DNA from 2 places in the Cupriavidus mimosae genome. Region 2 is predicted to be linked to the other one. Evidence: predicted binding sites of a transcription regulator. Region 2 holds the regulator's gene; the other holds the start of a gene.
What was found. Region 2 encodes NrdR, which represses ribonucleotide reductase genes. Its sites were predicted from a motif close to CACNANATNTNGTG; they were not measured.
Positions count from the first base shown of each region.

Region 1: a site for NrdR is predicted at 3,028-3,041, ahead of MKD50_RS22775 (ribonucleoside-diphosphate reductase subunit alpha). Genes of this name have one in related genera too.

Region 1 is NZ_JALHRY010000013.1:102,808-110,572, forward strand. Features, by position in the region: gene MKD50_RS22775 (ribonucleoside-diphosphate reductase subunit alpha) at 1-2,807, opposite strand, end outside; gene ampD (1,6-anhydro-N-acetylmuramyl-L-alanine amidase AmpD) at 3,298-3,918, opposite strand; gene MKD50_RS22785 (sigma-54-dependent transcriptional regulator) at 3,915-5,552, opposite strand; gene MKD50_RS22790 (sensor histidine kinase) at 5,577-7,739, opposite strand; gene MKD50_RS22795 (PP0621 family protein) at 7,736-7,765, opposite strand, start outside.
Region 2 is NZ_JALHRY010000002.1:197,703-205,467, forward strand. Features, by position in the region: gene tolQ (protein TolQ) at 1-106, opposite strand, end outside; gene ybgC (tol-pal system-associated acyl-CoA thioesterase) at 103-507, opposite strand; ZMP/ZTP riboswitch at 673-798, shown strand; gene glyA (serine hydroxymethyltransferase) at 923-2,170, shown strand; gene nrdR (transcriptional regulator NrdR) at 2,325-2,789, shown strand; gene MKD50_RS04925 (type IV pilin protein) at 2,805-3,263, opposite strand; gene MKD50_RS04930 (pilus assembly protein) at 3,269-6,643, opposite strand; gene MKD50_RS04935 (pilus assembly PilX family protein) at 6,643-7,230, opposite strand; gene MKD50_RS04940 (PilW family protein) at 7,227-7,765, opposite strand, start outside.

The sequences.
Region 1 (7,765 bases), on a different contig from region 2:
GACACCGCGTTCAGCGAGCCGCGCGACACGGTGGACTTCTCCACGTGCGTGGCAGCCATCGTGCGCAGGTAGTACGTGGTCTTCAGGCCGCGCACCCATGCCAGCTTGTAGGTGTCGTCCAGCTTCTTGCCCGACGCGCCGGCCATGTAGATGTTCAGCGACTGGGCCTGGTCGATCCACTTCTGGCGGCGGCTGGCGGCTTCCACCAGCCAGGTCGGCTCGACTTCGAACGCGGTGGCGTAGATGTCGCGCAGGTCTTGCGGGATGCGGTCGATGCGCGACAGGGAGCCGTCGAAGTACTTCAGGTCGGCAACCATCACTTCGTCCCACAGGCCGCGTTCCTTCAGGTCGCGCACCAGGTAGTCGTTGACCACGGTGAACTCGCCCGACAGGTTGGACTTGACGTACAGGTTCTGGAAGGTCGGCTCGATGCAAGCGGACACGCCGATGATGTTCGAAATGGTCGCGGTCGGGGCGATCGCGATGCAGTTCGAATTGCGCATGCCGTGCTGCTTGATGCGGGCGCGCAGGCTGTCCCAGTCCATGGTGCTGGACAGGTCCACTTCCAGGTAGCCGCCGCGCTCTTCGGCCAGCAGCTTGAGCGAGTCTTGCGGCAGGATGCCACGGTCCCACAGCGAGCCTTCGTAGGTGCTGTAGCGGCCGCGTTCTTCAGCCAGCTCGGTCGAAGCCTGGTAGGCGTAGTAGCACACCGCTTCCATCGAGGTGTCGGCGAACTGCACCGCGGCCTTGCTGGCGTACGGCGTGCGCAGCACGTGCAGGCAGTCCTGGAAGCCCATGATGCCCATGCCGACCGGACGGTGGCGCAGGTTGGAGTTGCGCGCCTTGTCGACCGCGTAGTAGTTGATGTCGATCACGTTGTCGAGCATGCGCATGGCGGTGCGCACGGTCTTCTGCAGCTTGGCGTGATCCAGCGCGTAGGTACCGTCGGCCTGCTTGGCCAGATGGGCGACCAGGTTGACCGAGCCCAGGTTGCAGACGGCGATCTCGCTGTCGTTGGTGTTGAGCGTGATTTCCGTGCACAGGTTGGAACTGTGGACGACGCCCACGTGCTGCTGCGGGCTGCGGATGTTGCACGGATCCTTGAAGGTGATCCACGGGTGGCCGGTCTCGAACAGCATGCCCAGCATCTTGCGCCACAGTTGCAGCGCCGGCAGCTTCTTGAACAGCTTCAGTTCGCCGCTGGCGGCCTTGGCTTCATAGCCCAGGTAGGCCTTCTCGAATTCCTTGCCGACCTTGTCGTGCAGGTCCGGGCAGGTGGCGGGCGAGAACAGTGTCCACTCGCCGCCTTCCATCACGCGCTTCATGAACAGGTCCGGGATCCAGTTGGCCGTGTTCATGTCGTGGGTGCGGCGGCGGTCGTCGCCGGTGTTCTTGCGCAGTTCCAGGAACTCTTCGATGTCCAGGTGCCACGTTTCCAGGTAGGCGCAGACGGCGCCCTTGCGCTTGCCGCCCTGGTTCACGGCGACGGCGGTGTCGTTCACCACCTTCAGGAACGGGACCACGCCTTGCGATTTGCCGTTGGTGCCCTTGATGTGCGAGCCCAGCGCGCGCACGTTGGTCCAGTCATTGCCCAGGCCGCCGGCGAACTTGGACAGCAGCGCGTTTTCCTTCAGCGCTTCATAGATGCCTTCCAGGTCGTCCGACACGGTGGTCAGGTAGCACGACGACAGCTGCGAGCGGCGGGTGCCGGAGTTGAACAGGGTCGGCGTGGACGACATGAAGTCGAACGACGACAGCAGCTGGTAGAACTCGATGGCGCGCGCTTCGCGGTCCTTCTCGTTCAGCGCCAGGCCCATGGCCACGCGCATGAAGAAGGCCTGCGGCATTTCGATGCGGGTTTCATCGATATGCAGGAAGTAGCGGTCGTACAGGGTCTGCAGGCCCAGGTAGTTGAACTGGAAGTCGCGGCCGGCGTCCAGCGCGGCGCCCAGGCGGGCCAGGTCGAAGGTGGCCAGCTTTTCGTCCAGCAGCTCGGCTTCGATGCCGCGCGCGATGAACTTAGGGAAGTACTCGGCGTAGCGGGCCGACATCTCCGACTGGGTCACTTCGGTGCCCAGGATTTCCTTGCGGATGGTGTGCAGCAGGATGCGGGCGGTGACCTGGCTGTAGTCCGGGTCCTTTTCGATCAGGGTACGCGCGGCCAGGATGGCGGAGTCGTACACCTGCGTCATCGGCACGCCTTCGTACAGGTTCTTCAGGGTTTCCTTCAGGATCGGCTCGGCGCTGACGGCATCGCCCAGGCCGGAGCAGGCGTTGTCGATCAGGGCGTGCAGCGCGACCACGTCCAGCGGCTTGGTCACGCCGGCGTCGGTCACGTTGATGCTGATGCCGGCTTGCTGGACGCGGGCCACGGCCTCGGCGCTGGCACTGGCGCGCTCTGCCTTGCGCTTTTCGCGGTACAGCACGTAGGCGCGGGCCACTTCATGCTCGCCCGAGCGCATCAGCGACAGTTCGACCTGGTCCTGCACGTCTTCGATATGGATGGCGCCACCGCTCGGGCGGCTGCGCACCAGCGCGCGCACCACGTTGTCGGTCAGTTGCTCGACGATCTCGCGCACGCGCGCGCTCGCGGCGCCCTGCCCGCCGTTGACGGCGAGGAAGGCCTTAGTCATGGCAACGGCGATCTTGGACGGCTCGAACGCCACCACGGCACCGTTGCGACGAATGATCTTGTGATCCGGGTAATTCGTGGTCGCGGCGCTGGGGGTCTGCTGCGTGGTCGAAGCCTGGCTGGCAACGCCGGCGGCGGCGCCACCCGTGGTGATTTCGTTCTGGGCCGTTTGCATGAGAACTCCTGTTTTTACCCTGGCAATAAGAGACAAAAGAGTCCCTGGCGAAATGCGGCGAAAAAGAACGTCCCTCCCGGCTGCATAGCGGGTGCGACAGACTGCCTTTACGTGAACATTTCGCCAGGGACTCTTGATGCCGGCCTTGCGGGGAGGTTTGCAGTCGATGCAGAACTTCGCGGCTGCTGCCTCGCTCCTGGGGCCGGCTCCCCGGTTTGACTACTAGATATAGTGTGTGACGCGGAAAACTGGGCTAAGTATAGTGAAACGAATCCGAATGACCAGTCTTGACAACCGCTATTTCGGGAACGCCGGCGGCTGTGCGGCAGCGCCACATGCCCGCAAGCCTAGTACTCGCAAGGGTTTCGGCGAGACCGTTCGCAACTGCACATTTCGCAAAAATTTTTTTGATTGTTGCTAGGTTGCGATAGCCCCACACGGACGTGGGGCATGTGCGCCGGGATGGGGCGCACAAGTGCGGGGAATGACGTCAGGAATCCGTCACATGCGCTGCTGCGCCCGGGCACTGGTAGGGCAGCATGCCCGCCGCCACGCCGGCCTGCCTGGCAAACCGCGGCCAGTCGAAATGCGGGCCGGGATCGGTCTTGCGGCCCGGCGCGATGTCGCTGTGGCCGGCAATCGCGCGGATCGGATAGGCCGCCATCAGCGCGGGGACCAGCGCGGCCACGGTGTCGTACTGGGCTGTGGTGAACGGCAGGTCGTCGCAGCCCTCGATCTCGATGCCTATCGAAAAATCGTTGCAGCGCGCGCGGCCGAAGAAGTCTGACTGCCCGGCATGCCAGGCGCGCTGCGTGCACGGCACGAACTGCACCAGTTCGCCCGTGCGCGTCACCAGGAAGTGCGCCGACACCTGGACCTGGTGGATGGTGGCAAAGAACGGGTGCTTGCCGGGATCGAGCCGGTTCTGGAAGAAGGCCTCGATGTCGCCGCTGCCGAACTGGCCGGGCGGCAGGCTGATGTTGTGCAGCACCACCAGGTCCACCGGCATGCCGTCCGGGCGCGCGTCGAAATTGGGCGACGGCACGCGCCGGGCGGCGGGCACCCAGCCGTCGGCATCGGGCACATAGGACGAAGACGCGGGCGCGGTCATGGCGTGCCCTCGCCTTCCACGGCGCCACGGTCGGCGGCGTCCATGGCTTCGCGGATGCCGAGCTGCTGGATGCGGTAGCGCAGCTGGCGCAGGTTCAGGCCCAGCAGCGGCGCGGCCGCGGTGCGGTTGAAGTTGGTCTGGGCCAGCGCCTGCAGGATCAGTTCGCGCTCGACGGCTTCCAGCCTGGCGGGCAGGTCGATCGGGAAGACGATGCCGCGGCAGGCGCGCTCGGCGGGGTCGCCGGCAGGCTCGGGTTCAGGCGCGGCGGCAGCGGCCGCCGGTGGCGGCTCGGCCGGAACCGGCGCAGGCGTGGCGGCGGCCGGCGCGGCGCCGCCCGCTGCCGTGCCCCATGGCGCATAAGGGTATGGCGCCACCGGCTGCGGCACCATCGCCGGCGCCGGCGCCGGCGCCGGCATCAGCCCGGCGCGCCCGGCGCCCGCGTCCAGCGGCCCCAGGTCGGCCAGTTCGATGTCGTCGCTCTCGGCAAACGCGTAGGCGCGCTCGAGCAGGTTTTCCAGCTCGCGCACATTGCCCGGGAACGGATAGGCCGCCAGCCGCTGCAGCGCCGCCGGCGACAGCCGCTTGGGATGCGCATCGCCGTAGCGCACCGCCAGGTGGTCCAGGATGGCGCGCGCCAGCACCGGGATGTCTTCGCCGCGCTCGCGCAGCGTGGGCATGCGCAGCGCCAGCACGTTCAGCCGGTAATACAGGTCTTGCCGGAACTGCCCCGCCGCCACCATCGCGGCCAGGTCCTTGTGGCTGGCGCACATCACGCGCACGTCGACGGCGTCTTCGCGGCTGGCGCCGATCTTGCGCACGCGGCGCTCCTGCAGCGCGCGCAGCAGCTTGACCTGCATCGGCAGCGGCAGGTCGGCCACTTCGTCGAGCAGCAGCGTGCCGCCGTTGGCGGCCTGGAAGAAGCCGCCGCGCTCGGCATCGGCGCCGGTGAACGCCCCTTTGACGTAGCCGAAGAACTCGGACTCCATCAGGTTTTCGGGGATGGCGCCGCAGTTGACGGCGACGAACGGATGCGCGGCGCGCGCGCTGGTGGCGTGGATGGCGCGCGCGGCGCGCTCCTTGCCGCTGCCGGATTCGCCGCTGATCACCACCGGCGCCATGCTGCGCGCCAGCCGCGACAGCGAGCGGCGCACCTCCTGCATCGCCGCGGAATGGCCGGGCAGCAGCGCCGCGGCGCGGTCGGCGGCCTGCTCGGCCGCCGCCGCGGCGTCGGCATCGGCGTTGTCGCGCGGCTGGCGGCCCAGTGCATTCAGCACTAGGCTGCGCAGCTGCTCCAGTGACACCGGCTTGGCGATGTAGTCGAAGGCGCCGGCCTTGAGCGCCTCCACGGCGTTGTCGGCGCTGCCGTATGCGGTGATGACCGCCACCGGGATCCGTTCCGGCGCGGCCGACAGCTGGCGCACGATCTCGATGCCCAGCCCGTCGCCCAGGCGCATGTCGGTCAGCACCAGGCTGTAGGGGCCCTGCGCAAGCTTTTCGCGCGCCTCGGCCAGCGAGCCGGCCAGCACCACGTCATGGCCCATGCGACGGATGGAGATGTCCAGCAGCTCGCGCAGGTCGGCCTCGTCGTCGATGACCAGGATGGGATCGGGCGCGCGGGACATTCGGGGTGGCATGGGTGATGGCGGAATGGAGACGGGTCAGACGGCGGCCGCCGCGGCAGCCTCTGCGCTCTCGATGCGCAAGGTCAGCACGAAGGCCTTGCCCGGCAGTGTATCGCGCGCGCTGGAGGCCAGCATGCCGGTGCGCTCGATCAGCGCCGGCAGCGAGATGGTGCCGTAGCGCACCTGCGCGTCATTGGCGCCGCACAGCTCGCGCGCCATGAACAGGCCCAGCCCGGTGCCCTGGGCGTTGCTGGTGAAGAACGGCTCGAACAGGCTGCGCTGGTGTTCGCGCGCCACCTCGGCGCCGTCGTTCCAGACGATCAGCTCGGCATGGTGCTGGTCCAGCGCGTGCGCCAGCAGCCGGATCGAGCCGGGCAGCCGGCTGCAGTAACGCCAGGCGTTGTCGAGCAGGTTGCCCAGCACCTGCTGCAGCTGCGAGGCATCGAACACCACCGGCTGGGCCACGTCGACGGTCAGGCGGATGGCATTGGCGTTGACGTCGGCGCGGCCCGCCGGGCGGGTCTCGCCGGCGCGCGGGCGGCGCTGGCGCATTTCGGCGCGCCAGCGCTCGACGATCTCCGGCAGCGCCTGCGCCAGGTGTACGGTGCTGCGGCCGGTGCGCGGGCGGCGCGACATCTGCAGCACGTCGGACACCACCTGGTCCAGCCGGCGCACGTTGTCGTGGATGATGCGCAGCAGGCGGGCGTCGATATCGACATCGGCGGCGCCCGGCTCCTGCGCGGCCAGGTCCTGCGCGACCGGATGGTGCCGGCCGGAATCGCCCAGCAGCTCGCTGGCCTGGCTGATCGCCGCCAGCGGGTTGCGGATCTGGTGCGCGATGCTGGCCACCAGCCGCCCCATGGCGGCCAGCTTTTCCTGCTGCACTTGCTCGGCGATGCGTTCCCAGCTTTCGATATGGACCAGCACGGTGTCGCGCATCTCGCTGCGCAGCAGCGCCTCATCCTCCTGCGACCACGCCATGGCCTCGTTCTGGGCGATGGCCAGGCGCAGGCGCGCGGCGGCTTCGGGCGACAGCTCGTTCCACGCGGCGGTATCGAGCGCGGCCGGCACGGTGCGGCCATGCGCCATGGTCGAACGCAGCCCGGCCAGGCCCGGCAGCACGAAGCGCAGCCGCAGCCGGGTATGCTGCATGGTGCCGTCGGCCAGCGCGGCGCCGGAGGCCATCGGCAGCAGTTGCAGGATGCGCGGCACGTCGTCCTTGCTGCGCAGCCAGTCGCGCAGCATTTCCATCAGCGGCTGCAGGCGCGGGATGCGGCGCAGGTCGAACAGCACGGTATCGCCGCCGCCCGGACCGGCTCCGCCAGCGGGCGCGCCACCCAGCTTGCGCGAGTAGATGCGCTCGTGCGGCTGCACGCCCAGCAGCACCACCGCGGCGGGATTGGCGGCCACCACCGCGCCGTTGGCACGCACCAGCATCACGCCGTCCTGCATGTCGTTGACCATCAGCCGGTTGACCAGCTGCTGCAGGCGCAGCTCCTGCTCGCGCGCCAGCGCCAGGCGCTCCTGCGCCAGCTGCCGGTTGGCCAGCATGTACATCAGCAGCGCGGCGATCATGAACACCAGGCCGAACAGGCCCGAGCCCAGCAGCCCGGCATCGGCCTGGCGCAGCAGGATGGTGTGCATGAAGGGCCCGCTCATCACCACCAGCGCGGAAATCGCCGCGGCAAACAGCGCGAACAGCAGGCTTGTCAGCGCGCCGGCTTCCAGCGCCGGCAGCAGGAAGATCATGGCCAGGCCCTCGGCGTGTCCGCCCCGGCCCAGTACGCTGAAGACCAGCGCCAGCAGCGCCAGGTCGGCCAGCACCTGCACCCGCACGCGCAGGTGGAAATGCCGGCGCCACAGCGTGCCCGCCAGCATCGCCAGGGCAATGCCAAGGTAAGGGACGGCAACGGCCATGGCCGCCGCATGCTCGATCCCGCCGATGGCCTCCAGGCCGAAAGGCAAGGCGGGGATGGCGGCAGTGAAGGGGGAAGCGGCCGTGCCGGCAACGCCGGCGGGCGGCTCGCCGCGCCGCATCAGCGCAAAGCCGACCAGCAGCAGACCCACGGCGACGCGGGTCCAGCAGAAATAGCGCAGCAGGCGCCAGTGGAAGTCAGGCGGCTCGGGCTGGCCCCACAGCTGCGCCAGGCCGCGCCAGGCGTTCAGCCGCTGCCAGGCCGACGGCGCCGGCTGGGTCATGGGCGCGGGCCGCTGCTGCCGCTGCC
Region 2 (7,765 bases):
ACAGCGACATGACGAGCAACAGCGCCATGACGGCCTGTGCCAGCACGCTGGCGTGGAGCACCAGCGTTACGATCGACATGTCTTGCGTGACGGTCACGGGATTCATCGTGCTGACTTGATGGTGGCTAGAACGGGGTCGGGGATCGGGGCGGGACGGAAAGTGCTTTTGTCGACGCAGCCAACGCGGATCGCGCCGGTCGCGAGCATCAGCTCGCCACGCCAGGCTTCCTGGGTGAACTGCACCGAAGCCGGGCCGACCCGGTCGATGCGCGTGCGGATCTCAAGCTGGTCGTCCAGCCGGGCGGGCGCATTGTAGTCCACCGCCGTGCTGCGGACGATGAAGACCACGCCGGCCTGGTCGGCGAGCGCCTGCTGTTCGATGCCGAGCGAGCGCAGCCACTCGGTGCGGGCGCGCTCGAAGAACTTGAGGTAGTTGGCGTAGAACACTACGCCGCCTGCATCGGTGTCTTCCCAGTACACCCGCAGGGTCCAGACAAAGTTTGGCATGGCCGCGATTGTAACGGAGAGCGATACCCGTTTCGTGTAAACCCGCAGGACGACTTTGCAACAGCAAGTTGCTGGCCAGGCCCGCGCCAGCCCTTGCCAGCGCTTGGCTGGCGGCTCCACGGCTTGCGGCGGGCGGCCGCCTCGCGCTACACTGCGCGCAACCATTCCATCTTGCGCGACTGGCGAAGTCAGTGGGCACTACCACGAGGAAGCGCAAGTTCTCTGGCGTGAAGTTTCCAAACGCCATGGCGTTGACGCGAGTCATGCCTGCCGCTCGCCTGGGCAGCGAATGGGAAGCAGGGTGCGCCCTGCGCCGACGGCCAAGCCGCCGCCGGTGCCGGTCGCCGCTAGCCTTCCCCGCGCGCCCTACCCCCGATGCCTGAATCGGATTCCCTTTTTTCAGACGAGTTTCGCCATGTTCGAACGCAGCCGTTTTACGATCGACCAGATCGACCCCGAGGTCTTTGCCGCCATCCAGCAGGAAAACCAGCGCCAGGAAGACCACATCGAGCTGATCGCCTCCGAGAACTACACCTCGCCCGCGGTGATGGCCGCGCAAGGTTCGCAGCTGACCAACAAGTACGCCGAGGGCTATCCCGGCAAGCGCTACTACGGCGGTTGCGAGTACGTCGACATCGTCGAGCAGCTGGCCATTGACCGCGTCAAGCAGCTGTTCGGCGCCGAAGCGGCCAACGTGCAGCCCAACTCGGGCTCGCAGGCCAACCAGGGTGTGTACTTCGCCGTGCTCAAGCCGGGCGACACCATCATGGGCATGAGCCTGGCCGAAGGCGGCCACCTGACCCACGGCATGGCGCTGAACATGAGCGGCAAGTGGTTCAACGTGGTCAGCTACGGCCTCAACGCCCAGGAAGACATCGACTACGACGCGCTCGAAAAGCTGGCGCAAGAGAAGAAGCCCAAGCTGATCATCGCCGGCGCCTCGGCCTTCGCGCTGCGCATCGACTTCGAGCGCATCGGCCGCGTCGCCAAGTCGATCGGCGCCTACTTCATGGTCGACATGGCCCACTACGCCGGCCTGATCGCCGCGGGTGTCTACCCGAACCCGGTGCCGCACGCCGACTTCGTCACCACCACCACCCACAAGAGCCTGCGTGGCCCGCGCGGCGGCGTGATCCTGATGAAGGCCGAGCACGAGAAGGCGATCAACTCGTCGATCTTCCCCGGCATCCAGGGCGGCCCGCTGATGCACGTGATCGCCGGCAAGGCGGTGGCGTTCAAGGAAGCGCTGACGCCGGAGTTCAAGGAATACCAGCAGCAGGTGGTGAAGAACGCCGCGGTGCTGGCCGAGACCCTGATCGCGCGCGGCCTGCGCATCGTCTCGGGCCGCACCGAGAGCCATGTGATGCTGGTCGACCTGCGCGCCAAGAACATCACCGGCAAGGAAGCCGAGCGCATCCTGGGCGAGGCGCACCTGACCGTGAACAAGAACGCGATTCCGAATGACCCGGAAAAGCCGTTCGTCACCTCCGGCATCCGCGTCGGCTCGCCGGCCATGACCACGCGCGGCTTCAAGGAAGAAGAAGCCCGCATCGTCGGCAACCTGATCGCCGACGTGCTGGACAACCCGCACGACGCCGCCAATATCGCCGCGGTGCGCGAGCAGGTGTCGGCCCTGACCAAGCGTTTCCCGGTCTACGGCTGACGCGCCCAGGCCGCCCGCGCGCACGCGCACGGGCGGCCGGCAGCTCCGCGGTCCGCGCCACTCCGGCGCGGACCGCGGGCCTCGCCAACCCGCCCTGCCGCCGCAGAACGACAACACGGACAAGGCGATGGGGTTCAACTGAAGGTGGTCCGGCATGAAATGCCCCTTTTGCGGTCATTCCAATACCCAGGTTCTCGACACCCGCATGTCGGAAGACGGCGATGCCGTGCGCCGGCGCCGCCGCTGCGAAGCCTGCGACCGCCGCTTCACCACCTATGAGCGGATCGAGCTGTTCTTCCCCGCCATCGTCAAGAAAAACGGCTCGCGCGTGGACTACGCCCGCGCCAAGCTGAAGGATTCAATGCGCCTGGCGTTGCGCAAGCGCCCGGTCTCGGCCGAAGCCATCGACGAAGCCATCACCCGGATCGAGGAAAAGCTGCTGGCCCTGGGCGAGAAGGAAATCCCCAGCAGCCAGGTCGGCGAACTGGTGATGCGCGAGCTGCGCAAGCTCGACAAGATCGCCTATATCCGCTTTGCCTCGGTCTACCGCAGCTTTGAAGACGTGTCCGAATTCTCGGACGTGCTGGCCGAAGTCACCGCCGGCAGCGGCAAGCGCTGACGCCTGCGTCTGCGGCTACCAGCACTGCGCCGACGCCACGCCGGCGCGCATTCCGGTGTTCCCCTGCAGACCCAGGTGGTTGATGGTATAGCTGCCGCAGTCGTCCCCCGCCTGCGCGCCGACCGGCGTTGCCGTCGCGCTGTAGCTGGTCGCAGGATTGCCGGCCACCACGCTCAGCTGGTAGTACGCCTGGCCGCCTGACTGGACCGCCACCGGGAACGCCGCGCCGGCATATCCCAGCGCCGCGGGCGTGCCGCCATAGACGTTCTGCGTGCTGAACAGCCGCTCCTGGCGCGCCGCGAGATCCAGCAAGGCGGTCTTGGCGTCGGTGCGGCGCGACTTGCGCACGTGTTCGGTGTAGGACGGGTAGGCGATCGCGGCCAGGATCGCGGCGATCGCCACCGTGATCATCAGCTCGATCAGCGTGAAGCCGGCGGCGGCACGCCGCGCTTGGAGGAAGGCACGCAGGTTCATGGTGGTCAGCGCAGGCGGATCCAGTTGAGGCGGGCGCCGGCGCCATTGGCACCGGGGTTGATCTGGGTGATGGCGCCGCTGCCGCCCACGGTCTGCTGCACCAGGTATGGCCGCTTCTTCGCCGTCACCACCGACGGCGTGCCGGTGCCACTCAGGCCGATGCCGCTGACGATGCCGTTGTTCAGCAACGGGAAGGTGCTGCTGTTGGTGCTGCTGAAGAACGACTGCGCGGCCGCTCCGCCCGAGCCCATCGACACGCCCATGGTGAAGCCCGACGGCACCTCCGCATTGCACGACAGCGCCTGCGACAGCGCCGAACTGGGCGGGATGGTGGTATTGACGATCACCATGCCGTAGGCGATCACCGGGTTGTAGATCACCTGCTCGCGCGTAGCCGACGGCAGCGGCAGCTGCCAGCCGTACTTGTTGTTGCCGCTGGCGCAGGCGTTCGAGCCCTGCCAGCACACCTTGCCGGCGCTGACCGTGCGCACCGTGACCGTGCTGCCGACCGCGCGCCCTTCGGCGGTAATCGATTGCTGGGTCAGGTTGGCGCCGGAAAGCGGACGGGCGGCGCTGGCCAGCGAGGCATAGCGGGCCTGCGCGCCGGCCACCGCGTTCCACCCCGCCATGTCCCAGTCCCACACGCCGTACAGCCCCTGCCCGCCCGGCTCGAACACCGCTTCGCTGCCCTGGGTCTGCTCCAGCCGGCGGCCGGTGCCGAACGCCACCACCACGCGCGGCATCGCCGCGGCGCCGGTTCCGGTGCCGGGCACCGAGCCCACCGCGACCCTGGTGGAGATGGGCTTGCCGCCGGTCTGCATCAGCGGGCGGCTGCCGGCGCGCCAGTGGTCCGGATTGTCCGAGGTCAGGTCGAAGCGCCACAGGTTGCCGAACACGTCGCCGGCGTAGACGTAGTCGGTGATGTGGTCGCCGTCGAGGTCGGCCGGCGTGACATAGGCAATGCCGTTGCGGCTGCTGGCGCCGGCCGGATCCTGCTGCGGGCCGTAGCCGGTGCCGAGATAGCGGAAGCTGCGCGAGCCGTCGGCCGGGTCGACCAGCATGATGAACAGCCCGGCGGAGCCGCTCTTGCTGCCCAGGCCGTTGCCGAACAGCACCGCCCACTGGCCGTTGTGCAGGCGGCGGATCACGGGCGTGCCATGGGTGTTGCCGAGGTTGTCGCCGCACGCGCTATCGCCGGTGCACTGCAGCGTGTTGTTCCACTCGCCGATCACCGTGGCGCTGGCCGCCGCCGGGGTATCGCCGAAGCGCTCCGGATCGGTCACGTCGAGCGCGTAGAGCGCGCCGCCGGTCGCGGTCGCGGTCTTGCTGGCGAGCGGGCCGCCGCGGTTCGCGCCCGGCCCCAGGCCGCCGACCAGCCAGGTATGCCAGGCCCCGCCGTAGTAAAGGTCGCCGGTGCCGGGCGTGGCATCGACAAACAGGTTGTGCACGTATTGCGGCGAACTGTAGGCGAGCGCCGCATGGGTCGACTGGATGGTGTCGAGGACCGCGCCGGGCATGTACGCCAGCACCTCGCGCCCGTCGTTGGGCTTGCTGGCGTCGTTGCCGACGAAGGCGCCCGCCGCGTTGTAGTAGCCGGAACGGAAGCCGTGCAGCAGCCCGTCGTTGGCACCGACATAGACCACGTTGAGCCGCTGTGCCTTGGCTTGCCGGAAGGCGTCGTAGCTGCCGGCGGGCTCGGGCGGGCTGGCGCGCTTGTGCAACGCATCGGTCCACGGTCCGCTGTACGGCGATGACGGTGCGCCGACCCAGGCCGGGCTGGAATCGATGATGTCGCCCAGCACGCCGGTGCGCTTGCGGAACAGCCCGGCGCCGGCCGCGTTCAGTTCCTTGCTGCGGTCCCCGCGCAGGTAGTCGAGGCGGTCGCCGCCCGGCGCGGCATCGCCCGCGCTCAGCTTCGCCTTGTGCGCGTCGGGCAGGTTGCCGTCCCAGCGCAGCGGGATGCCGGTGCTGCCGCTCCAGGTCAGGATCCTGCGGCTGTCCGGCGCCTGCGCCACCACCGTGGTGCCGGTCGCCGCGCAGTGGCCGCCGGTCAGCGTGCAATGCGCGTTCCAGTTGGCCACGGTGGCAATCGACACCGAATCGGTGGCGGGATCGTAGAGCAGGTTCTGCGCGCTCAGCTCGCCCCACCAGTTGGTCGGATGGTAGTAGGCCAGGTACACCTGCGAGCCGGCCTCGACCCGCGCCGACTGCTGCACGTTGGTGCCGGCCGAGCTGCTGGACTGGCCCACCGGCTCGGCCTTGAAGCAGGTGATCTCGTGCACGTTGCTGCCGCTGCCGGTACCCGCGGCAAAGCCGAAGCGAAGCGACGCCGGCACCGGTCCGTTGGCCTGCGTGATGTCCTGATCGGTGATCACCGGCGTGGCCGCGCCGCCGTTGTAGCTGTAGGACATGCTCAGCAGCCCGTTCTGGGTCAGCTTGAGCGAATAGACGATGGGGATGCCTTTGGCGCGCGTCGGCCTCGACACCGCCTGCTGATTGGCGATCTTGTCGGGCAGGTCGCTGATGCCGAGCATGCGGTAGTTGTAGGCCAGCCGCCGTCCCCTGACATCGCCGCCGTCCTTGCCGCTGCTCCAGTCCTGCACATAGCCGCGCGCGCAGGTGTTCTGCACGGCCTGCGCGCGCTTGCTGGCGTTCAGGCTGTCGGGGTAATAGCCGGGATAGGCGGCGCGCAGGCCGGCCCAGTTGGTATCGCCAGAGCCGCGCACGCTGATGCGGTTGGTCTGGAAGGCGGGGCCCGAGTCGGTGTTGTCGGCCTTGTTCGAGAAGTTGCCGAACTCGTCGATGCCGATGCCGATATAGCCCCCGGCCACGCCGTCGTACGCGCCATTGACGTTGGAGCAGCTGTAGCCCAGGCTGCCGCCCAGCCCGCCCACGGTCGGGCTCCTGCTGCCGTCGGCCAGATAGAAGCTGATGCCGTCGGCCCCGGTGCCCCGCAGGTTGTCGCCGCCGTAGGTGACGGTGGAGAACGTGACTTGCAACCCTTCCTGCATGCCGAAGGTGAAGCGGGACACCACCGCGCCGGTCTGGTTGTCGCCGTTCGCGCCCTCGGCCGTGTCGCCATTGGTCAGCCGCAGCGCGCCGTAGCCCGCGGCATCCGGCACGCTCCCGCTGGCGCCCCCGACCAGCTTCGAGTTGCGGTCCCGGTAATAGGTGAAGCTCGACGTGGCGCAGCCCGGAATCGAGCCGGTGCCGTTGCCCGCGGTCAGGCACGCGCCATTCAGCGCCACCCAGTCGTAAGAGGACGCAGCCCCGTTGAGGTTGTCCTGGATCACCAGCGCATGCGCCTGGCCCGCCAGCAGCGCGTGGACGACGGCGCTTGCGGCGGCGGCAATGCCAGCGAGGCGTGGAGGTTGGCTCATCACTCTTTCCCGAGGTCCCTGGTGCCCGCGCCAAGCTGGTAGGTGCTCTGCACCACCGCGGCGGTGCCGTCGCTGCCGCCGTAGCCGGCGCCGGTGACGCGGAACAGCATCGACAGGCCATCCGGCGACAGGCCCAGATAGTGGATGTAGAGGCTGGGCGCGCGCGCGTAGTTGATGTCGGTGCCGTTCAGGCCCCCGGGGCGGCCGGCCGTCGCAAGGCGCATCGACGGCGGCAGGTAATCCGCCCGCGCCGGCGTCCACGGCAGGCTGGCCGGGTCTGCCAGCGCGTTGGCGCAGACCTGCAGGTTGGCCGGGTCGTTGGCGTCGATCACGCTGTTGCAGGCGGCGCCGGCGGAACCGTTGCCCTGCCCCAGCCACCACTCGCCGTACTGCAGCGCACCCTGCGCGGCCTCGAACGCGCGCTGCTTCTCGCGGGTGTTGCCGGCGATCTTCTCCTGCAGGCCGAAGCCGCGGAACATCGTCACCGACAGCAGCGACAGGATCAGCAGGAACAGCAGGCCGATGATCAGGACATAGCCGCGGGGCGGGGCGCCGGCGCGGAAGCGGGCTGGCTGGGCGCGGGTCATGGGCGGTTCATCAGGCTGATGGTCTGGGTCCAGCCGAGCGAGGCCGGCTGGCCGGGCTGCCCGGCAAAGGGATTGGCAAAGGTCAGCGTCACGCGCGCGCTGCGCACCTGGCCCCACAGTGCCCCGGCGCTGACCGCGCTGGCGCTCAGGTAGGTGTCGACGTTGCCGCCGTTGCTGGTGTCGGTGCCGTAGCGCACCCGCAGCGCGGTGACGCCGCCGGCCAGCGGCACCGGAGCGCCGCCGTTGACCGCGCAGGTCAGCTCGTTGCCGGCATTGACCGCAAAGGTGTTGAGGTAGGCGACACTGGCACCCGAGGTATTGGCCGCGCCCTGGCAGTTCATGATGCCGTCGCCGCTGGCGGTGACAAAGCGCGCCGTCAGCGTATCGCTGGCCCCATCAGCGCCGGACTGGCCGACGATGGCCTGCCCCGCGACGAAATCGCCGAAGGCGTTGCCGGCCAGCGCCGGCAGCGCGTCCGCCGCGACCTGGTTCAGCGGATCGGGGAAGTACCCGGCCGACTGCACCGTGTTGGCCA